4 regions of the Paludibacterium sp. B53371 genome follow, and region 4 is predicted to be linked to each of the others. Evidence: predicted binding sites of a transcription regulator. Region 4 holds the regulator's gene; each other region holds the start of a gene.
The links. The regulator FNR, encoded in region 4, switches genes on or off when oxygen is low (the NO sensors DNR and NnrR bind a similar motif). The targets are predictions, from matches to a motif close to TTGATNNNNATCAA.
Positions count from the first base shown of each region.

Region 1: JNO51_RS04360 (FeoA family protein) is a predicted target of FNR. The motif match lies at 3,307-3,320, and genes of this name have one in related genera.
Region 2: JNO51_RS11670 (formate/nitrite transporter family protein) is a predicted target of FNR. The motif match lies at 3,506-3,519, and genes of this name have one in related genera.
Region 3: JNO51_RS13520 (hemerythrin domain-containing protein) is a predicted target of FNR. The motif match lies at 3,116-3,129, and genes of this name have one in related genera.

Region 1 is NZ_CP069163.1:915,579-921,279, reverse strand. Features, by position in the region: gene JNO51_RS04370 (methyl-accepting chemotaxis protein) at 1-1,700, opposite strand, end outside; gene JNO51_RS04365 (alpha/beta hydrolase) at 2,086-3,216, shown strand; gene JNO51_RS04360 (FeoA family protein) at 3,407-3,655, shown strand; gene JNO51_RS04355 (ferrous iron transporter B) at 3,648-5,483, shown strand; gene JNO51_RS04350 (FeoB-associated Cys-rich membrane protein) at 5,480-5,683, shown strand.
Region 2 is NZ_CP069163.1:2,436,775-2,442,475, forward strand. Features, by position in the region: gene JNO51_RS11650 (dienelactone hydrolase family protein) at 1-78, opposite strand, end outside; gene hemG (menaquinone-dependent protoporphyrinogen IX dehydrogenase) at 183-758, shown strand; gene JNO51_RS11660 (heme-degrading domain-containing protein) at 768-1,250, opposite strand; gene JNO51_RS11665 (patatin-like phospholipase family protein) at 1,394-2,422, opposite strand; gene JNO51_RS11670 (formate/nitrite transporter family protein) at 2,487-3,314, opposite strand; gene ppx (exopolyphosphatase) at 3,810-5,276, opposite strand; gene phoU (phosphate signaling complex protein PhoU) at 5,447-5,701, opposite strand, start outside.
Region 3 is NZ_CP069163.1:2,843,337-2,849,037, forward strand. Features, by position in the region: gene JNO51_RS13505 (PAS domain S-box protein) at 1-1,394, opposite strand, end outside; gene JNO51_RS13510 (enhanced serine sensitivity protein SseB C-terminal domain-containing protein) at 1,629-2,408, opposite strand; gene JNO51_RS13515 (Crp/Fnr family transcriptional regulator) at 2,408-3,100, opposite strand; gene JNO51_RS13520 (hemerythrin domain-containing protein) at 3,211-3,630, shown strand; gene JNO51_RS13525 (DUF2249 domain-containing protein) at 3,627-3,839, shown strand; gene JNO51_RS13530 (hypothetical protein) at 3,836-5,128, shown strand; gene JNO51_RS13535 (ATP-binding protein) at 5,174-5,701, shown strand, end outside.
Region 4 is NZ_CP069163.1:600,834-606,534, forward strand. Features, by position in the region: gene JNO51_RS02890 (RNA methyltransferase) at 1-332, shown strand, start outside; gene JNO51_RS02895 (DUF1853 family protein) at 310-1,221, shown strand; gene fnr (fumarate/nitrate reduction transcriptional regulator Fnr) at 1,249-1,998, opposite strand; gene hemN (oxygen-independent coproporphyrinogen III oxidase) at 2,108-3,514, shown strand; gene JNO51_RS17445 (hypothetical protein) at 3,518-3,643, shown strand; gene udk (uridine kinase) at 3,696-4,310, opposite strand; gene JNO51_RS02915 (glutathione S-transferase family protein) at 4,353-4,988, opposite strand; gene iscX (Fe-S cluster assembly protein IscX) at 5,117-5,314, opposite strand; gene fdx (ISC system 2Fe-2S type ferredoxin) at 5,326-5,667, opposite strand; gene hscA (Fe-S protein assembly chaperone HscA) at 5,674-5,701, opposite strand, start outside.

The sequences.
Region 1 (5,701 bases), 310 kb from region 4:
AGCGCGGCATCGACCAGCAACACCCCGCTCTGCACCGACTCATTGGTCTGTGCCACACCTTGCAGCGCCTGGGACGAGGCGTCGCGCATCGAAGACACAATCTGGTCAATTTCCACCGTGGCCTGGCTGGTGCGTTCGGCCAGCTTGCGTACCTCATCGGCCACCACAGCAAAGCCGCGACCCTGCTCCCCGGCACGCGCCGCCTCAATGGCGGCATTGAGTGCCAGCAGATTGGTCTGATCGGCAATATCCTTGATGACCCCGGCAATGCTGCCGACCTGCCCGGAGCGGGACTCCAGGTCGCCCACCAGCTGCGTCACCCCGTCCATGGACTGGGCGACCGTACCAATCTCGCCGGATACCTTGCGCACCGAGTCGGTACTCTGATCGGTCAACGCCCCGGCATCGGCAATGATCCCGGCAGTCGCATGGCTGCTCTGGGCAATATGAGAAATGCTGACCGTCATCTGTTCGATGGTGGCCGCCGTGGCTTCCGCCATGTCGGCATTGGCGCGCGACCCCTGCTCCAGCCGCACATTCATCTGGGACAACTGCTCGACACCGGCGCCCAGCAGCCGGGACTGATCGCGGACCCGCAGGAACATCGCGTGCAGTTGCGCCATGAAGGCATTGAAGGCCTCGGCCACCTGGCCAGACTCGTCGCCACTCTCCACCGGCAGGCGCATGGTCAGATCGCCGTGCCCGGAAGTCAGGGAGCGCATGGCGTCGCGCAGCTGGGCAATCGGCCGGGTAATGCTGCCCGATACGGTAAAAATCAGCAGCAGCGCGACCGCCAGCACCAGAACATCCAGCAGGGCCAGCCACAGCATGGTGTGGCTCAGGGCCCCATAGACTTCGTCTTCCGGAATCTGCACCACCACAAACCAGTTGGCACTCGGCAGGTAACTGGAAGCCACCACCATCGGACCATCCGGCCCGGTGAAATGCGCCAGATTGAAGGCGGTCTTGTTCAGCAGCCCGGCAGCAACGTCCGCCATGCCCGGCAGGCTGGCCATGGCGACTTTGTCCCCCACCTTGACCAGTGACGGGTCGCGATGAATCTGGATCTTGCCCTGATCATCCACCACGAACACCTGTCCCTTGTCGCCAACCGCCATCTTGCGGATGCGCTCGGCCATGGCGGTCACGTCAAAGCCCAGTGCGGCAATGGAACGATGGCCATGCGCGTCATGCGCCAGGACATCAACAAACATCATCACCTGACTCTTGCCGTCTTCAACCCCGAGGTTGAACTCGCTGTCTCGCCCACTGGCCAGAAAATCCTTGAACCATTTGTCGGCACCGTCCGGATGCACCTTGACCAGGAAGGTATCGCCATAATTGTTCAGCGTGGCTTCGGACGACCAGGAAATGATGCTGGCACCGGTCGCCTTCTTCACCTCGGCGGCATAGTGCTGGAAAGCCGGCACACCGCTGGCCGGCTCTCCGGCACTCAACCAGTCCAGCACATAGCTGTTGCGCGCCATCTGGCGGGTCTGGTGCAGCGGCAAGGCCACAGCCGCATCGATATCATTGCGGATGGCTTCCACCGTTTTGACCAGCTCGTGCTGCTCCAGCCGCTCGGTCAGCACACTGCGGAACAGATGCGCCGAGACCAGCGCCAGCACCAGCAGCGATGCCGTCAGGATCACCGCCACACTGATCAGGATTTTTTGTCTGATCGACCAATTCTTGAACATCCGGAAACTCCCCTCACAAACCCGGCAGGCCAGATTGGCGCCACCATTTTTCTTTATGTGAAGATATTATCGCATGATGTGTGCAAAACGGGCGTCCTGCAGAGAAAAACCCTCGCAGGCCAGGAGGGAGGCGCCTTGCCATGTCGGCAAAGCGGTTGTCGTCAACAGGCAATGCCATTAGCATGGCGGCACCAAGACTCGCCGTACTCGCCACGACGTCACGCACCTCAAGCGCGTCGCCGCCGCGTACTGACCATTATCAAGTTGTCATGATAGTGAATTTATTATCATAATAAGCCGCCTTTAACCGCATTCGCGCAATGCCGTTGCCTGCCCGCGTCGTTTGACGCCATATGCAGGCCATCAGCAAGGGACTTGAAACTGCATGTTTACCTTTGATCTGGACTACCGGGCGCTGTTTGACGAACGTGCCTGGCAACTGAAAGCCCAGGGGATTTCCGGCAAATCGCTGCGCCAGGTGCGCAGCCATGTCACCAACTTCTGGGGCACCGGTCCGGGGGCCTGGACACATGAGTGGACCTTGCATGCCATGCAGGCCGAACGCGCCGGGCGCTGGCTGGAGGCCTCGGCCTGCCACGGTGCGGCGCGCTTCCCGGTCATCAACACACCGGAACGGCAGCAGGCGCTCGCCGACCAGATCCGCTGCTATCTGCGCGCGGCCCCCGAATTTCCCTGTCATTTCAGCCGCAAGACACTGACGGTGCAGTTGCCGACCGGCGCTGCGCAGATCATGGTGCACCTGTTCGAACCGGCGAAAACCACCCGTCGCCCGCGCCCCCTCCTCTGCCTCAGTGGCGGCGTGTACATCGGCAAATTCGAGCTGCACAAACTGGCACTGACACTGGCGCGTTTCGGTGGCATGCGTGTCTGTGTGCTGGACATGCCCGGCACCGGAGAGACCACCCTGCCGCTGCAACCGGAGAGCCACCTGGTCTACGAGCAGGTCATCCAGCAGTTGCGCGACCCCGAAGCCCGTTGCGGCATGCTCGGCATCAGCATTGGCGGACACTGGGCGGCCAAGCTGGCGATGCTCGGCAGTGTCGATGCGGCGGTCGACATCGGCGGTCCGGTCGGCTTCGACACCCAGCCCGGCGCCAGCCCGCTGGCACTGAACAATGCCCTGACCGGGACCATCGCCAATGCCATGCAACTGGCGGAGATGCCGGATGACTCGCAGGCGCGGCAACTGGTACAGGAGTTTTCCCTGGCACACCAGGGACTGCTCGCGGGGGCCCCCAGGGTGCCGCTGCTGGTCATCAACGGCAGCAATGATCCCTATGTCAGCCGTCAGGACACGCTGGGCTTTGCCGGCAAGGACAATGCCGAGATCTGGCTGATCGACCGAGCCGGTCATTGTGCCGCCGAGCAGTTCGTCCGGCTGGTGCCGGGCGTCATGCTCTGGCTGCGACAACGTCTGAATGTCCCTGCCGGGCTGGGCTCGCCGGTCAGCCTGCTGGGCAAGGTGCTGATGCCAAGACGCAAGGTTCTGGCCTGAGCGCCGCGCATCGCGCCCGCTGCGGCGGGCGCGATCTTTGCTGACCATTCCCGCACGGGTGCGAACCCGCAACACCCGGTACCCTGCGGCTTGACCGACATCAAGCAAGCGGCAATTCCCCCACAGCAAGTATTGCCAATCGGGTCTTGGCTGGAAGATAATGAGAACGATTATTATTTAAGACCGCGCCATGACGCTTACCGACCTCCCCACCCACGCCCAGGCCATCGTCGACCATGTCGACGATGTTCATTCACCCGACACCATTTCCCAGCGCCTGCGCGACCTCGGTTTCGTACCGGGTGAACCGGTGCGCGTGGTGGCCCGAGCCCCCTGGGGCGGCGATCCGCTGCTGATCCAGATCGGCTCGACGCGCTTTGCCCTGCGCCAGGCCGAGGCTCGCCGCGTGGTCATCAACCGGGAGACCGCCCATGACTGAGGCAGCACTGCGTATTGCCCTGGTGGGCAACCCCAACTGCGGCAAGACCGCCTTGTTCAATCAACTGACCGGTGCCCGTCAGAAGGTGGCCAACTACGCCGGTGTCACGGTCGAGCGCAAGGAAGGCCGCTTTACCGCGCCCTCCGGTCGCAAGATCCGCCTGCTGGATTTGCCCGGCGCCTACAGTTTCGAATCCGCCAGTCCGGATGAGCGCATCACGCGCGACGTGCTGATGGGGCAATACCCGGGAGAAGCCATTCCGGACATGATCGTCTGTGTCGCCGATGCCACCAACCTGCGCCTGCACCTGCGTTTCGTGCTGGAGGTCCAGCGCCTGGGCCGGCCGATGGTGCTGGCGCTGAACATGATGGATGCCGCGCGCCGTCGTGGCATCCACATTGATGTTGAAGCGCTGTCGCACCGCCTGGGCATGCCGGTGGTGCAGACCGTTGCTGTGCGCCGTGGCGGGGCTCGTGACCTGATCGCGCTGGTCGATCAGGGCATCCCGGCCCATGACGCCGAAGCCCGTGCCGGCGACGGGCAGGATGTGCACGAAGCCGTACGCGACCTGCTGCGCACCACCGTCACCATGCCGCATGCCTCGGACAGAATGGTCGATACCATTGACCGCTGGACCCTGCACCCGGTCATCGGACCGATCATCCTGGCGGCGGTAATGTTCCTGGTTTTCCAGGCGGTGTATTCGCTGGGCAAGCCGCTGACCGATGCCATTGGCGATGGCTTTGACGGATTGAGCCAACTGGTCGGCGCCAGCCTGCCGGATGGTCCGCTGCGGGGCCTGATCTGCGATGGCGTCCTGGCGGGTCTGGGCACGGTACTCGGCTTCCTGCCGGAAATCCTGGTGCTGTTCTTCTTCATCCTGGTACTGGAAGAGTCGGGCTACCTGCCGCGGGCAGCCTTCCTGCTGGACCGCCTGATGGTTTCCGTCGGTCTGACCGGCCGCTCGTTCATCCCCCTGCTGTCGAGCTTTGCCTGCGCGATTCCCGGCATCATCGGCACGCGCAGCATTACCGATGCGCGCGACCGCTGGACCACCATTCTGGTCGCCCCGCTGATGACCTGCTCGGCGCGCCTGCCGGTCTACGCGCTGCTGATTGGTGCCTTCATCCCGACCATCAAGGTCTGGGGGCTGTTCAATCTGCAGGGGCTGGTCCTGTTTGCGCTCTACATGCTGGGCATCGTGGGTGCCATGGTCGTGGGCTGGATCTGCAAGAAGCTGGGCCGCGACCAGAGCGAACACGCACTGCTGATGGAGCTGCCGGCCTATCGCCTGCCGCAGGCGCGCGACGTGGCCATCGGACTCTGGGAGCGTGGCAGCATTTTCCTGCGTCGTCTGACCGGGGTGATTCTGGCGCTGACCGTGGTGATGTGGTTCATTTCCACCTTCCCTTCGCCGCCTGCCGGCGCCGTCGGTCCGGCCATCGACTACAGCTTCGCCGGCTATCTGGGCCGCGCACTGCAGCATGTGTTCGAGCCGCTGGGCTTCAACTGGCAGATCACCCTGTCGCTGATTCCGGCCTTTGCCGCCCGGGAAACCGCCGTGGCCACCCTGGCCACCGTCTATGCCGTCGGCAGTGATGCGGATGTCAGCTCGCTCGGTCACGTCCTGGCCAGCCACTTCTCGCTGGCCAGCGCGCTGGCGCTGATGGTGTGGTTCGCCTTTGCCCCGCAATGCATGTCCACCCTGGCGGTCATCCGCCGCGAGACCGGCTCCTGGCGCAAGGTCATCCTGTCATTCAGCTATATGTTTGTCGTGGCCTATGTGCTGGCGCTGGCCACTTACCAGATAGCGAGGGCCCTGCTATGAGTCACGGACTGTGGATGCAATACGTCATCATCGGCCTGCTGGTGGTCGCCAGCGTGGTGTATACCGTGCGCAAGCTGCACAAGAGCGCCAGAACCGGTGACTGCGCCGGTGGCTGCAGCAGCTGCAACAGTTGCGGCAGCCCGCAGGAGGACGCCACCACGGCGCCGGTCACCCTGCACCGCCCCCCTGGCAAACAATGAGTTCTGCCACATAAAAAA
Region 2 (5,701 bases), 1.8 Mb from region 4:
GCCGGTCGGGGGCCGGGCCAGGTGAGCGGAAAAACTGTCGCCTTGTGGCGTGTTGATGGTGATCCAGTTGGCACTCATGCTTTCTCCTTGCTGCTTGATGGGCTTCACGACGACTGACTCAGGACAATGGCCATCGCCGGCAGGCTGGTTATGATTTTGTGTTCCTGTGCCGGAGATGCGCCATGCCAAATGTTTTGATTGTATATGCCTCGACCGATGGCCACACCGAAAAGATCTGCCGGCATATCGGACTGCGCCTGCAGGCCAGCGGGCATGACGTCACGCTGGCGAGCATCGGCGAAGCCCCCGGCCCGAACGGCTATCAGGGGCTGCTGCTGGGGGCGGCCATCCGCTATGGTCGACATCAGCCGGCCGTCCGCACGTATCTCAGCGACCATGCCGCCACGCTGCAGGCCATGCCCTGTGGCCTGTTCTCCGTCAACCTTTCTGCGCGCAAACCGAATCGCGCCACTGTCGCCGACAACCCCTATCTGCGCCGACTGCTCCGCCAGCTTGGCTGGCAACCCGCCCTGCTGGCCGTACTGGCCGGCAAACTCGATTACCCACGCTATCGCTGGGCAGACCGGCAAATGATCCGATTGATCATGTGGCTGACGGGCGGTCCCACCGACCCGCAGTGCGTGCATGACTTTACCGACTGGCAGGCAGTAGAGGCATTGGCGGCGAATTTTGCTCAGGCAGTGGCCGGGACAAAAAAAAGCACCGTCTGCCAACGCAGTACGGTGCCATCGCCATAAGGCCGGATATCAGGCGCTGATGGCTTCGCGGCCGAGCAATTCGGCCAGGACTTCGACAATCATGCTGTGGTCTTCACGCTGCTCCATGCCGGAAACGACAATCGAGCCGATATAGCCGGTATGCGAGACAGTGATCGGGAAACCGCCACCATGGCAGGCGTAATCACGGACCGGCAGCCCCATTTTCTGCTCCAGCGTTTCCCCCCCGAGACGATTCTGCAAACCGACGGCATAGGAGCTGCGGCGGGTCAGTTCCACCACATTGCGCTTGCGGCGCGCCCAGTCGGCATGCGCCGGGGTCGTGCCCGGCATGGCATGGTAGAACAGGATTTCATCACCGCGGCGAATATCGATCACCACGGCCGCGCCACGCTTCTGGGCGGCGGCACGCAGGGCAACACCGAGCTCCCATGCCGCAGCGGCATCAAAGCGCGGAAAAACCAGTTCGACTTCCTGGCGCAGAATTTTCTGCAACTCTTGATCAAGTCCCATTTCACTCTCCGGACACCCTCGGGTGCCACTGTCAGATAATGTGCGACAAGCAGACGCAATGCAAAAAGAATATCACGCATAACTAATAGACAGCAATAACGTGACCGTTTTGCCTGAAAAACCTGCGCTTATCTCGCCCGGACTCACTCGAAGAACAGGTGGTGGATATCGACACTGGCCTGGTGCCCGACCTGCCGGCCATGCTGTGCCAGCCACTGCTGGGCACGCTGGCGGCCGGCATCGCGCAGCCAGAGCAGGAAAGGCGTATGTGCCAGTGCTTTGCTGGCGGCATCCAGCTCAGTCAGCAGGTCATCGGCCTCGATCAGGTGAAAACGCGTCGCCAGCAGCCGGCGCTCCAGCTTGCCCTTGATCGGCCCGGACTCCTGCGCCATCTCGCGCAACAGGGCCAACAGGCGCATCTCGCGCAGAAAGGCACTATTGAAGCCCAGGTTGAGGATGCGCTGGCGAATGTCTTCCGCACTGCGCGGTGTCGTACCGTGCGCCATCGGCGTCAGCAGGATCAGCAGAATGTCATCGGCACGGCAGTAGCGAATCAGCGGGAAGACGGCCGGATTGGCGGCAAAGCCACCATCCCAGTAGTCTTCGCCATCGATGCTGACGGCCTGCTGCAGACTGGGCAGGCAGGCGGAAGCCAGCAGCGCGTCGGTCGACAGCTGCTGCTTGTCGAACAGACGCAGGCGCCCGCTGTTGGCCTGGGTCGCGGCGATGTAGATCTTGACCGGCGAGGCCTGGCGAATACGGTCAAAATCGAACAGCTCGTCGATGATGGCCCGCAGCGGGTTGTAGTCGAGCGGATTCAGCTGGTAGGGCGAAAACCAGCGCGAAAATTGCAGGGCCATCTGCAGCCCGGGGGGAATGGACAGATCGTCGCCGGGCATCATGGGCTGCAGCATTTCCGGCGGCAGACTGGCGCCGACACGCAGCCAGAAGGTCTCGAGGGTCGCGCGTGCGGCATCGGGACCACCGCAGGCCAGGCCGTGTGCCACGGCCACGGCGTTCATGGCGCCGGCACTGGTGCCGCTCAGTCCGTCAAAGCGGTACAGCCCGCTGGCCAGCAAGGCATCCAGCACGCCCCAGGTAAAGGCGCCGTGGGCGCCACCGCCTTGCAGCGCCAGGCTGAGGGAGGGTAAGGGAAGACGACGTCCGAACATGCTTGCCCCTCGTTATTGCATCGCAACAAGCATGGCATATGGCCGGACGTCTCACAAGCAAAGATCAGGAACGGGCCAGCGCGACCTCGGGCTTGACGGCAGACGGGCTGGTTTCTTCCAGCGTATCGCGCTCCAGGTAGAAGTTGAGCGCGGCCACGCCGATGGCACCACCGGCGATATTGCCCAGGGTCGCCGGGATCAGGTTGTGCAGGGTCGAGGCCCAGTCGGGCGTAACGCCGGCCGAGGCAAACCAGCTCAGGCTGAAGAATGCCATGTTGGCAATGCTGTGCTCATAGCCGCTGAAGAAGAACACGAACACCAGCAGCATGGTCATGGCCAGCTTGGCCATGTCGTTGGTCAGGCGCAGCGGTACCCAGACGGCCAGGCAGATGATCCAGTTGCACAGCGCGCCCTTGAAGAAAATCGCCCAGCTGTCGGCATGCACCTTGTGACCGATCACATCGAACAGCAGGTGATCGGCCGGCAGGTGAGCCAGGGCCCCGGTCTGGGCATACATCAGCGCCAGCAGCAGCGCACCGACGAAATTGCCGCCGTAGACCAGCAGCCAGCTCTTGGCCAGCTCCGGCCAGCTGACACGGCGCGACAGCACGCCGACGGTCATGTACATGACATTACTGGTAAACAGCTCGGTCTTGCTGACGATGATGGTGCACAGTGCGGTACCGAAGAAGCCGGCACTGGCGGCGTAGTACAGCGGCGAGCCGGCCAGATGCAGTGTCTGCCCAAGCTGCAGGCTGACGATCAGCACCACGGCAATCAGGGCCCCGGCCATGACGGCACTCATGAAATAGCGCAGGGGGGCGGCATTCATGATCTGACGCTTGCGCGCGGATTCAGCAACAACGTAGGGAAGCGGGTGAAGGGTAGCCATAAGATTCCAAGCGCTCCGGATCGGCCGGGCCGATCAAATCAGTGGGTTTCGATGACGAAAAAATATTCCAAAACGAAAAAATACAACCGGAAGGTGCGTTTGCAATCACCAGGAACCATTCATCAACTGGCCTGCAAATCACTATATACATTGATTTTTTGAAAGATTACCCAGATTCAAAAAACAACACATTGATCTCAAACAAACATCTTATGTTCGTTTACGATCATTCCGGTGCGTAAAAAAACCCGCTTTTGCGGGATCTGCTTGCTGACAAAACTTTGTCCGCATCACGGACGCGCCCTTGCAGGGCAAGGGCGGGCATGCGTGCGAATCTTTGATTCGCTCAGCGGGGATTGAATTTCAATGGACAGGCGGGGAAATCAGTCCGTTGGCGACAGGGCCCGGCGGTGCCGGGCCCTGCAAACCGGTCGCCCTCCCCCTTTGCCAACACAGCCTGCCCCGCACCCAAGGGGCAGGATCATGGCTTTCCGGTCAGAGCTGCTGCAACTCCAGCAGGTAGCCAATGTTCTTCCATTGACTGACCTCCTGGCGCAGGGCATTGGCCGTCAGCGGGTTGGCCGCCAGCCAGTCGCGCTCCAGCGTCAGGGTAAAGCCGCGCGGATGGGGCTTGAGATCCAGCCGGCCGGGCAAGGTATTGTCATGGCGACTGCGATAGAACAGCACGGCCATGCGCAGGCAGACGATGGCCACCCACAGCATGCGGTCGTTGATATAGGGCAACAGCTTGCCCATGTCGCCACGGTGGCCCAGCACGATCTGGCCGAGCGCCGTTTGTTCGCGCCGGGAAAAACCGGGCATATCGGCATATTGCAGAATATAGGCCGAGTGCTTGTGATAGGCGGTATGCGCGATCGACAGACCGATTTCATGCAGACGGCCCGCCCAGATCAGCAGCTTGAGCCAGTCCTGGTCCAGATCTTCGCCGCACACCTTGCGGAACAGACTTTCAGCCAGAACGGTTACCCGCTTCATCTGCTCGACATCGACATGGTAGCGGCGGCAGAACTGATTGACCGTGGTTTCGCGCATGTCGTGTTCGCGCTGGCGGCCGAGCAGGTCGTACAGCACCCCGTCGCGCAGCGCCCCTTCGGCCACCGTCATCTTGCTGATTTCCAGCTCCTCGAAGATGCCGATCATGATCGCCAGGCCACCCGGCAATACCGGGGCACGATCTGCTTTCAGGCCATTGAGCGTGATGTTCTTCACATGGCCGCGCCGCAGCATCTCGGCACGCAGCTGCTCCATGCCTTCCAGGGTGATGTCCGCCGGGGTGTAATCATTGATTTCGAGGATGTCGCGCAGCGAACGGGCCGTGCCGGAAGTCCCGACCGCCAGTTGCCACTCTTCCGGCCGGAAGGCGTGACGAATGCGCTGGATTTCGTTGCGTGCCGCCAGGGTGGCATCACGAAACTGGCTTTTGCCCAGCTTGCCGTCAGGGAAGAAGCGCAGGCTGTAGCTGACGCAGCCCAGCGGCAGGCTTTCCGTCACCAGGGCGCGATACTGGCTGCCGATGATGAACTCGGTCGAGCCGCCGCCGATATCGACCACCAGACGACGCTCGCGGGTCGCCGGCAGGGAGTGGGCCGCCCCCAAATAGATCAGACGGGCCTCTTCGCGGCCGGCGATGATTTCGATCGGAAAACCGAGCAGGGTTTCGGCCCGCTCGATGAAAGCCGGGGCATTCTTCGCCACGCGCAGGGTATTGGTACCGACCACGCGCACCTGACCGGGGGCGAAGCCGCGCAGGCGCTCGCCAAAGCGGGCCATGCAGGCCAGCGCGCGCTGCTGGGTATCATCGTCGAGCACCTTGTCTCGCCCGAGGCCGGCGCCCAGACGCACGGTTTCCTTCAGGGCATCCAGGGTATAGAGCTGATCGTCGACCAGGCGCGAGATTTGCAGCCGGAAGCTGTTCGACCCCAGGTCGACCGTCGCCAGCACGTCGTAAGAAGGTTGTGATTCGGTAGTCAAGGCAGCCCCTTCGGCGGAGGGTTTGGTGAATACCCCATGCCGGGGCATATCTTCATCATATAAGCATAAAAAAAGCGGCAACCGAATGTTACCGCTGTTTTGCCGAGGCCGTCACCCCTGTGTTTAGTACGTCGTCGTCATCAGACGCCCGTCGCTGCATTCAGCTTGGCTTCCGGCGGCAGGTGACGGATATCCGTCCCCTTGACCAGATAGACCACATACTCGGAGATATTGGTGGCATGGTCACCGATACGCTCGATGGCCTTGGCCATGAACAGGGTATCGATCGACATGCTGATGGTGCGCGGGTCTTCCATCATGAAGGTAATCAGCTGGCGCAGCTCGGCATTGAAATCGTCGTCCAGACGGCGATCTTCGCGCTCCAGCTCCTCGGC
Region 3 (5,701 bases), 1.4 Mb from region 4:
AGCGGCTGCCCGATCAGGTCGGCAGTGCTGTAGCCAAACAGCTGGCCGGCGGCCGGGTTGGCCGAGACGATGGTCTGCTGGCTGTCGACGGTGATGATGGCATCCGGGGCATTGAACACCAGTCCGACATACCGCGCCTGCATGGCGCGCAGGCGCAGGGCGGTTTCACGCTCGCTGCTGATATCAGAGAAAGTGCAGACGCACATGCACTCGCCCGAGCTGGGCTCCTGCATCGGGTGGGCGTTGATCTCGATCCAGCGGGTATCTCCGCTGGGCAGATTCACCCCCATGATCACCCGCTCGATCGCCACACCATGCTCCAGCACCTGCATGGCCGGGTGATCCCCCCCCGGAAACGGGCGGCCATCTTCATGAATGCAGTGCCAGGCAGGGTCGAGCGAGCTGCGGCCGAGCAACTGAGACTCCTCCAGGCCGAGAATTTCCAGCGCCCGCCGGTTGTGGCCGACGATATGGCCATTGGCTGCCTGGATGACAATCCCTTCGTTCATCGACTCCAGCACGGTATCCAGGCGAAGCTTGGCGGCCGACAGCAGGCGTTGTTCCTGTTGCCGCTGCCAGGCGGCCGCCGCCATGATCAGCGCAGGCAAGGGCGTCAGCAGCAGCGGCAGAGCCGACATGGCCTGATCGGCCTCGGTGAGTACCGGCGGTGGCAGATACAGGCCACTGGCCAGTGCCCAGCTCATCAACAGGGTCTGCAACCACAGCAGGATGAACAGCTCATTCAGGCTGAGCAGCAGGCTGGCCAGTACTTCGACGGCAATAATGACTTCGAACGGGGAGGACAACAGACGCAGCGCCAGCCAATCCAGCAAGGTCACCAGCAACAGGCCGCCACCAAAGTGCAGGATCGCCGGCATGCCCGGGCCGCGCAGCTGATTCGGCTGACTCAGCCACAGCGCCAGCGGCAAGGCCGTCAGGGCGCCCAGCATATGTCCCTGACCGAATAACAGCGCCTGGGCGGCAAACCCCTCGCCATATCCCCAGGTCGACACCACGGCGCCGGCCACACCACCGAGCATGGCAGGCAGGATGGCACCGACACTCAGCGTGAGCACCATCTGCATGGCCCCGGCATGGAAACGGGAGGGCAGATCAAAATGGCGCAGCAGGGCAATGGTACTGAGCACTTCCAGTATGGACATCACGGCCGCCGGCAGTCCGCTGCCCAGTCCGCCTATCCATTGGCAACCAGCCAGCCCCAGCAGCAGCACGGGCAGGCTGCGCCGCCAGGGCAGGCGGCACAACATGCCGGCCAGCCAGGCATTGGCCGGCCACCAGGCCAGCGCGGCCAGGGCATGCCGGTCCAGCCAGACGGCCAGCAGCGCCAGCAACCAGCAGCCCGCCAGAGTGCGCAGTTCAAGTCGTCCGGGCATGGAGACCTTCCTCAAACCTGGCGGTGCGGCACCACACGATCAGCTCGCCACACTGCTGCATAACCCACAGGCCAGCACACTGCCAATGCATGCCCCCTCCCGAATTCTGGAACCGCCCATGAAGATGGTCGCTGCCTGCGATCTAGTCGAGACAACCTTTATTCCAAAAATATAGGAAGAAAAACAAAATAATTACAGGTGCATCAAGCATTTAGCACGGCCAGACACCGCAACTCAGTGCCACCAGGCTTTGAAGCGCGCCCAGGGGCCACGCTGATAGAAGGGAACAACGGATTGATGAAAGTAGTCGGCCAGGCCACCCTCATTGGCATGAATCTGCAGCAGGTCGGCCACTTCGCCGGCGGGCAGCAGGTCAGCCAGCACATTGCCGGCTTCGCGCAAGACCTGCTCGATATCGCCCTCGCCCTCCAGGCCGATCACCAGGTGTGGCTGCTCGCTCTGACTGGTGTCGTGCATCAGCGCCAGATAGGCGCGCTGCACAGGCGGATGCTTGAGCAACAGGGTAGACAGCGCCTGCTTGAGATCCTGCGGGTCATGCAGAGGCTGTCCCAGCAATACGCTCGTTTGCTCGCGGATTTCGCGCTGCTCCGGCGCATGGGTCAGACCGCTGGCCAGCAGCTCGCGGATTTCTGCGGCCTCGAATGACTTGCCGCAGTCCGAGCCGGGATTGAGATCCAGTGCGCTGCCCAGTGTCAGCACGAACAGCGAGCGGGCCGGCAGCGCCAGGTAGCGGCTCTCTTGCTCGATGGCCTGCTGCAGCAAGCCGAGCGAGGTGAAGAAGGGAATGGTACTGACCCCGTCCGGACGCTGCCAATGCTGGATATGCAGCTGGCTGCCGGCCTGTATGGTCGTTTCGCCCGGCCCCAGATCGGTATGGCCGATGATGAACACTTCGGCCTGCAGCAGCGCCGCGAAAAACGCCGGCCGATGCGCCGGATCGGCGGCAGCCTGGCGCAGCAAAGCTTCCAGTGGACTTTCGCGAATCACCTCCATCAGTCGCCATCCTCTCCCGCAAACTCACCCAGGCCGGCCGGATTGAGTACCAGAATCTCTCTGCCGTTCACCTGGATCAGCTGCGCCGTCATTAACCGCTGCAACATGCGCGAGAAGGTTTCCGGCGTCAGGTTGAGGCGCGAGGCAATCAGGTTTTTATTCAGCGGCAGGGGAAACGCCTGTGACGGCTCGCCGGCCTCGCGCCAGCTCTGCAGCAGATAGCCGCTGACACGCTGCAAGGTGCTTTCGGTCGAGTAGCGCTCGACATCACGCACCAGGCCGTGCAGTCGCATCGACATGCCGGCCAGCAGGCGCCGGGCGAAATCAGCATCCGCCGACAAGGCCTGCAGAATGCCATCCGCATCAATTTTCAGCAGCAAGGCATCATCCAGACATTGCGCCAGCACCGGCATCGGGTAGCCAAGAAACATCACCGCCTCGGCAAAACTCTGCCCGGGCTGGATCACCTCCACGACCTTCTCGCTGCCCTGAGCAGAGAACAGCGACAGCTTGACGCGACCGAAGACCACCACATACATGCCATCGCAGGGATCCCCCTTCTGAAACAGCACCTGCCCCTTGTCGGCGCGCACTTCCTGCGCATGCGGCAGCAAGGCGCTCAGTTGCTCGGGCGAGAGCGCCTGGAACAGGGGTTGGTGACGCAACAGGGCAGCAATATCGACGTGGGGCATGGGATCTTGAAATCCTTGATTCAAATCATTCTGGCTAATAAGGGCGTGCCGACATACTGCCACGCAATGTCTGATGCTTCACTCATTTTTGATTTCCGGAAGGCGATGCCATGAATGCCATAGAAAGACTGATCGACCAACACCGTGCCTGTGATGCCCATCTGGTGGACTGCGAGTCTGCCGTGCGCGCCGGCCAGTGGCAGCCGGCCCTGAGCCATTGGCAGGCTTTCGAAACTGCCATGCTGGCGCACTTCACACTGGAGGAGACACAGCTGTTTCCGGCTTTTGAAGACGCGACCGGTATGCGCATGGGGCCGACCGTGGTAATGCGCAGCGAGCATGAGGAAATGCGCGCGTTGTTGACCGATGTGCAGGCGGCGCTCAGCCAGCAGGATGCCGCCGCCTTTCTCGGCCATGGCGAGACGCTGCTGATCCTGATGCAGCAACATAATATGAAAGAAGAAAACGTTCTCTATCCGATGTGCGGCCAGCATGTGGCCGGGCTGGAGTCGATGGTGGCCGAGCCATGAACGCCCGCGACTTGCGTCATCTGGTACCGCCACAACCGATGGAGATCATTCTGGAAGACATTGAGTCACTGCAGGCAGGCCAGGCGCTGGCGTATATCCTGCCGCACCACCCGGTGCCACTGTTCCCGCTGCTGAACCAGGCCGGAGTACAGCATCACTGCAGTCTGACCGAGGATGGTGGGGTGCTGATCACCCTGACCCGGACATGATCGGCAGCACACTGGACTACGACAAAGCGCCACCGCTTTGGCTGCCGACAGGTTTTTTCCTGGCGGCCATTGGCTGGCTGCTGGTGCTGGCGCTCAGCCTCGCCGCCGCCAGTCCGCTGGCGGCGGATCGCTATCAGCCGCTGGTCGTCGCCCTGACCCACATGCTGGCACTGGGCGTGCTGGGCAACATCATGCTGGGCGCCTTGCTGCAATTGCTGGCCGTGCTGGCCGGCGTGGCGCTGACGCGACCGATACGCCTGCTGTGGACAGTGTGGCTACCCTGGCAGGCCGGCGTCGCGCTGCTGTGCCTGGGCTTCGCCCGGGGCTTCAGCCCGGACGAACTGCTGGCCGGAGCGATAGGGCTGGCACTGGCGCTGGCGGTGTTTCTGACACACGGCATCGTCGGACTGCATCGTTCTCCGGCGCGCGATGGCGGCAGCCGCGGCATGTTGCGCGCCATGACGGCACTGATGGTCACCGCCCTCCTCGGACTGGCGATGGTGGCCACCCTGCGCGGCAGCGTGGCACTCCCCTTGTTGCCCCTGCTGCACAGTCATGTGCTGTGGGGCGGGATCGGCTGGCTGCTCGGCCTCTTGATCGCGATCAGTCAGACCGTGTTGCCGATGTTCCTGATCACACCGGCTTATCCGCGCCCGGTGCGCTGGCTGAGTGCGGCCCTGCTGCCACTCTTGCTGCTGGCCACACTGTGGCGCCTGCTGGCTCCCGCCATGCCGGATCCCTCTGCGCTGGCACTGTGGCTGGCCGTCATGCTCTATGGCGCCCTCACCCTGCGCCTGCTGCAGCAGGCGCGGCGCCCGCAGGACCCGGCACGACGCAGCTGGCAGCGGGCCGTCTGGTGTCTGCCCGCATCGGCACTGCTGGCCCTCGTCGCCTGGTGGTCCCCAGCTGCTTGCTGGCCGCTGCTGGCGGGGTGGCTGTGGCTGGGCGGGCTCGGCTTCGGCGTCATGCTGGCCATGCTGGGCAAGATCGTGCCTTTCCTGTGCTGGCTGCACCTGAAGGCCCTGCAACCGCCGCGCGGTGCCCTGCCCTCCACGCACGGCTTCCTGAGCGAGCAGGTACAGCAACGACTGGGCTGGCTGCATGCGCTGTGGCTGGCAGGCGGGATCGGCTGGTGCCTGTCCCCCGCACTCTGGCAAGGTGTGTTTGCGGCATCCAGTACCCTGCTGGCAGGCAGTCTGGCCTGGCTGGCCTGGCGCATCACCCGGCAATACCGCGCGCTGTGCCGGCAGTTTCTGGCCGACGCGCCGCACCCAGCTAGCCACTATTAGCCACCACATGCATAATTAGCCATCACATAGCTAAAGGTGGCTGACATGCCGGATGATGCCCTGCACTACCCGCGTCAGAAACTGGCCGAATCGGTGTTGATGATGCTCGACAGCGGCCTGTCTTCTGCCCTGACGCTGTTTGCGCCGCGCCGCATGGGCAAGACCGAATTCCTGCTCAAGGATCTGTTGCCGCTGGCGGAACAGCATGGCTGGCGCGTCGGCTATCACAGTTTCATGGAGGATGACGGCCATGGCGGGGCTCACCACTTTCCGGCCATGCTGGCCGCCTTTGCCGACGAGGAACACTGGCTGGCGCGGACGCTGGACAAGATCGGCAGTCATCTGCTGATCCGTGGCCAGTGGGGGCCGGCCAGCATTGAAAACCGTCCGCCATCCCCGACGGCACCGCTGCCCGCCGTCAGCCAGTTGATCGGCGACCTGGCCGCACAGAAGAAACCGGTCCTGTTGCTGCTGGATGAAATCCAGGAGCTGGCTCGCCGCAGTGGCAGCGCGACGCTGATCGCCTCGCTGCGCACGGGACTGGATCTGCATCGTGACCGGGTCAAGGTGATC
Region 4 (5,701 bases):
GCAATCCGGATTATTTTTCCCTCAATCTGGCCATGGCGGTGCAGGTGATGACCTACGAGCTGTTCAGCCACGTGGGTGTCGGCGTCGATTATCTCAAGCCGAGCGGCCTGGCCGCGACCGCTGACGAGGTGGAAGGCATGTGCGCCCATCTGGATCAGACCATGGCACATATCGGCTACTACGAGCGCCGCAATGGCGAACGGCTGATGCGCCGCATGCGCACCCTGTTCCATCGGGCCGGCGTTCTGCGCGAAGAGGTCGACATCCTGCGCGGCTTCTTCAAGCAGGTGATGCGTGCGGCTGACGGGCATGTTCCTCCCGACAAGTCCTGAGCTGCCCTGGCGCCAGCCTGCGGTGCGTGATCTGGCCTGTCTGCTGACCGGCCGCGCACCCTGGCTCACGCCAGACGACCTGCCCGATGCGCTGCTGCTGGGGGCCGACGGGATGAGGCGCCTGGCGATGCTGGACAACGATCCGGCGCCACTGCGCCGCTGGCTGGCGGCTCGTCCCGTCAGGCGGCTTGGCCACTATGCCGAGCAACTGCTGGCTTTCTGGTTTGACCATTCCCCCCATATCGAGCTGGTTGCGCACAATCTGGTGCTGCGCGACAAAGGGCTGACGCTGGGTGAGTTCGACTTCCTGCTGCGTATTGATGGCCAGCCCTGGCATCTGGAAACCTGCAGCAAATTCTATCTGCAGTGCGGGAAGGGGGCATCAGGCCTGGTGGGCCCCAGTCTGCGCGATGCCTGGCTGCTGAAACAGGACAAGCTGGCTCAGCAATTGAGGCTGAGTCGCCATGCGCTGGCCCGACAAGTCCTGCCGCCGGGGTTTGAGGCACCGCGCACCGGGGCACTGGTGCGTGGCTGCTTTTTTTACCGTCAGGCGCCTGACGAGGCGGCATTCGCGCCGGCAACCCAATGGCAAGGCTGGATGGCTGACTGCGAACAGCCCTGGCCCTGTCGCGACGCCTCCAGTCGCTGGCTGTGGCTGCCGCGCATGCGCTGGCTGTCGCCGGCGCTGGCCGCCAGCGGCGAGGTAGGGTCGGCACAGGCCCTGCGTGTGCAGATGACACAAGCCGAGGCGCCCCAAATGGTGGCGGAAATGGTGGCAGAGGAGGGGGGATGGCGCGAATTGCGGCGCGGCTTTGTTCTGCCGTCGCGCTGGCCGGATGCCGGGCGGCTGGTGCAGCTGCAGCAGCAAATGCCAACGGGCGCCTGCTGAGCGGCGCCCGTTGTCGGGACTGGCAAGTTACTCCGCGTTGTTGGAGTGGATGCAGCCGGCGATCAGTTGCTTGAGTTCTTCCGGTTTCACCAGCTGAATGTGCTTGTGATCGACGCTGATCCAGCCCTGTTGCTGGAACTTCGACAGCGTGCGGCTGACGGTTTCCAGTTTCAGGCCGAGGAAGCTGCCGATTTCCTCGCGGCTCATGCGCAGAATGAAGTCATTGGCGGCGAAGCCACGGATGGCCAGACGCTGGGACAGGTTGAGCAGGAACGCGGCCAGACGCTCTTCTGCCTTCATGTTGCCAAGAAGCAACATGACGTTCTGATCGCGGACAATCTCGCGGCTCATCAGGCGGAAGAAATGGTGCTGCAGGCTGGGGATGTCGCGACCAAGGCTCTCGATTCGATTGAACGGCAGTTCGCAGACTTCGCTGTCTTCCAGGGCGATGGCATCGCAGCCATGGATGTTGGAGGACACGCCATCCAGCCCCATCAGCTCGCCGGACATCAGGAAGCCCGTGACCTGCTCGCGGCCATCCTGGCTGGAGACGCAGGTCTTGAAGAAGCCGGTGCGCACGGCGAACAGCGACTTGAAGCCCTCACCGCTGCGGAACAGATACTCGCCCCGTTTGATGCGACGGCTCTGGCGGATGACGGCATCAAGCTGCGTCATCTCTTCGCGATTCAGTCCGACGGGCAGGCAGAGTTCGCGCAAGCTGCAGTTGGAGCAGGAGAGCTTGAGCGCATGCAATTGGATGGTGGTCTGGTCAGTCATGCCGTTTTTTGAGCAACCTTTAATTGAACCTTGACTCTTGTCAAAGCGGAATTCAAATGTTTTCCGCAAATTTACCAGCCCACCACCGGTTTTTCCATCAAATACCGACATGACCACCATCCATTCGTTTTCTCCGGAGCATTTCGAGTTCGATCGACAACTGATCGAACGGCTGGAAGGCTCCGGCCCGAGATACACCTCATACCCGACTGCAGACCGCTTTCATGCGGATTTCGGCGAGGCCGATTATCGTCATTGGCTCAAACAGCGTCGCATCGGGGCGAACAGTAAAGCTGTATCATTATATGCTCATTTACCATTTTGCAATACTGTTTGCTATTACTGTGCCTGTAACAAGATCATCACCAAGGACAAGAGCAAGGCAGATATCTACCTCGACTACCTGGAAAAAGAGGTAGAAATGGTGGCAAATGCCGTCGGTGAGCGAGAAAAAGTCATTCAGTTGCATTTTGGTGGCGGTACGCCGACCTTCTTGTCGGATGCGCAACTCGAACGACTGATGAATATCCTGCGCGGGCATTTCGACTTTTTGCCGGAAGGTGAATATTCCATCGAGATTGATCCGCGCAAGGTGGGGCGCGAGACGATCTTCAAACTGGCGTCATTCGGTTTCAACCGCATCAGTGTCGGGGTGCAGGATCTGGAACCGCGCGTGCAGGAGGCCGTCAACCGGGTGCAGAGCCTGGACGAGACACTGGAAGTGATTCAGGCGGCGCGCGAGGCAGGTTTCAAATCGGTCAGTATCGACCTGATCTACGGGCTGCCGTTTCAGACGCAAAGCTCCGTGGCGCGGACCATTGAGCAGGTCATCGCCATCAGTCCGGACCGCATTGCGCTATACAATTACGCCCACTTGCCAACGCTGTTCATGCCGCAACGGCGTATCGACGAAGCCGACCTGCCGTCGTCTTCAGTGAAATTGGATATTTTACAACACTCGGTGCGTCAACTGACCGAGGCGGGCTATGTGTTCATCGGCATGGATCACTTCGCCAAGCCCGATGATGACCTGGCGGTTGCCTTGCGTCAGGGGCGTCTGCAGCGCAATTTTCAGGGCTATTCCACCTACGCCGACTGCGACATGCTGGCCTTCGGGGTGTCCTCGATCGGCAAGGTGGGACCTTGCTATAGCCAGAACGAGAAAGAGCTGGATGCCTACTATGCGGCGCTGGACGCCGGCCGCCTGCCGGTGATGCGTGGACTGGTGCTGGACAGTGACGACATTCTGCGCCGCTCGATCATCCAGGCGCTGATGTGCCGTTTCTCTTTGTCGTTCGAGGCCATCGAGGAAATCTTCAATATCAATTTCGCCCATTACTTTGCGGAAGAGATCCCGAAGCTGCGCGAGATGCAGCAGATGGGCCTGCTGCATTTTGACGGCGACTTCCTGACCGTTGAACCGAAGGGGCGATTCCTGATCCGCAATGTGGCCATGCTGTTCGATCGCCATCTGCGCGAGCGCCAGACCAAGGCCCGTTACTCCAAGGTGATCTGAGCGGTGTCCCGTCTGCTTAACGGGGTACTGCTGGCCCTGGTGGCTGTCGCCTACGGCCTGTGGTTTGGCCTGCGACTCCTGGGCTGGCCGTTCGCCTGGCTGTGGCAGCAGCGACCACGCAGCAAATGAAAAAGCCGGCGGATGCCGGCTTTTTTTGCATGCATACGGCCATGGGCGTGTGTTACACCACCAGGCTTTCGATGCGGGCGATGATCATGTCGATGGCCGGGTCATTGCTGCCATGCGGCAGGATCACGTCGGCAAAGCGCTTGGTCGGCTCGATGAACTGGTTATGCATCGGTCGCACCGTCGACATGTACTGATCGATGACGTGCTGCATCGAGCGGGCACGTTCGACGATGTCGCGCTGCAGCCGGCGGATGAAACGCACATCCGGGTCGGTGTCGACAAAGATTTTCAGCGACATCATGTCGCGCAGCGCCGCATCGTACAGAGAGTAGAAGCCTTCGATCAGAATCACCGGTGCCGGCACGACGGTACGGGTTTCATGGCTGCGGGTGTGGATCGAGAAATCATAAATCGGCATGTCGATCGGCACGCCGTTGCGCAGGTCATCGATGTGCGACATCAGCAGCGGCCAGTCGAAGGCATGCGGATGGTCGTAGTTGGTCAGCAGCCGCTGCTCGAAGGTCAGCGCACTCTGATCACGATAGTAGTTGTCCTGGATGATGACCGCTGCCTTGTCGGTGCCGATGGTTTCGACCAGTTGGCGAGTTACGGTGGTCTTGCCGCTGCCGCTGCCGCCGGCGATGCCGATGATGAAAGGTGTGGTCATGATGTGCTGTCGGAAAAGGCCGATATTTTAATGAAAAGGTAATCAGCGCGCCAGTGCTGTTTCTGCCTCGGCCTCGCGAATCCATTGCTGCATGGCCGGCAGAGACAGCATGTGTTCGGCGTACTGTTCGGCCAGACCGGTCAAGACATAATCATAGCTGACGAAGCGGGTGACGACCGGCGCAAAGAAGGCATCCGCCAGGGTGAAGTGGCCGAACAGGAAGGGGCCATCGGCTTCATGTTGCTGGCGCAGACTTTGCCAGATCTCGAGCACGCGGTGGATGTCGCGTTGCAGTTCCGCGGTCAGCGGCGGGGTGGCGTGGCGCCCGCAAATATCAAACGGCATTGCCTGACGCAGTGTGGGGAAGCCGCTGTGCATCTCGGCCACCACCGAGCGTGCCTGAGCCCGTTCGGCACTGCCTTGTGGCCACAGGCGGGCATGAGGAAAGCACTCCGCCAGGTATTCGCAAATGGCCAGTGAGTCGCCGATCCGCAAGTTGCGGTCGTACAACAGCGGGACCTTGCCGGCCGGGTTGAATACCCGGATTTGTTCTGCTGCGTCGGCCGCTCGCAAATCTATCTTCTGCTCTTCGAAGGGCTCGTCGAGCATCTTCAGTACCAGCCAGGGGCGCAGGGACCAGGAAGACAGGTTTTTGTTGCCGATCAGCAAAGTAAACATGAGCCACTCCGGGAATGGGGGTGATTCATCTTACAACGCGGCAGAAGTGCATGGGATGGTTAGATTGCTCATGACAAAAAAATACCACCGTCCTGTGGTGCAAGACGGTGGTGCGGGGCGGGAGGGGCTCAGGCGCCGACTTCGTCGATCCAGGCCTGCTGAATGGCCTCCAGCACCTTTTCGCCGCCACGGCCGTGGTCGTCGTCAAACCCCGGCAGGGAGACGACCCAGTTGTGCAGGTCAGTGAAGCGGATATGACGCGGGTCGGTATCCGGCATGCTGTCCGCCAGCTCGGCGGCAATATCGTAAATGTCGCTCCATTTCATGATCGGCCTCCTCAGTGGTTCTCGCGTGCGTGGTTGATGGTGTAGCGCGGAATTTCGACGGTCAGGTCGTCCTGACCGATCACCGCCTGGCAGGACAGGCGCGACGTGGCTTCCAGTCCCCAGGCACGATCCAGCAGGTCGTCTTCCAGCTCGTCCGAAGGCGGCAGGGAGTTGAAGCCCTCGCGGACGACCACATGACAGGTGGTGCAGGCGCAGGACATCTCGCAGGCGTGTTCGATTTCGATGCCGTTTTTCAGCAAGACCTCACACAGACTGCTGCCGCTTTCGGCATCTTCGATTACCGCGCCTTCCGGGCACAGTTCGTTATGGGGCAAAACAATGATTCTGGGCATGGGATCTCACAATTCGCCAATTTTCTGGCCCTTG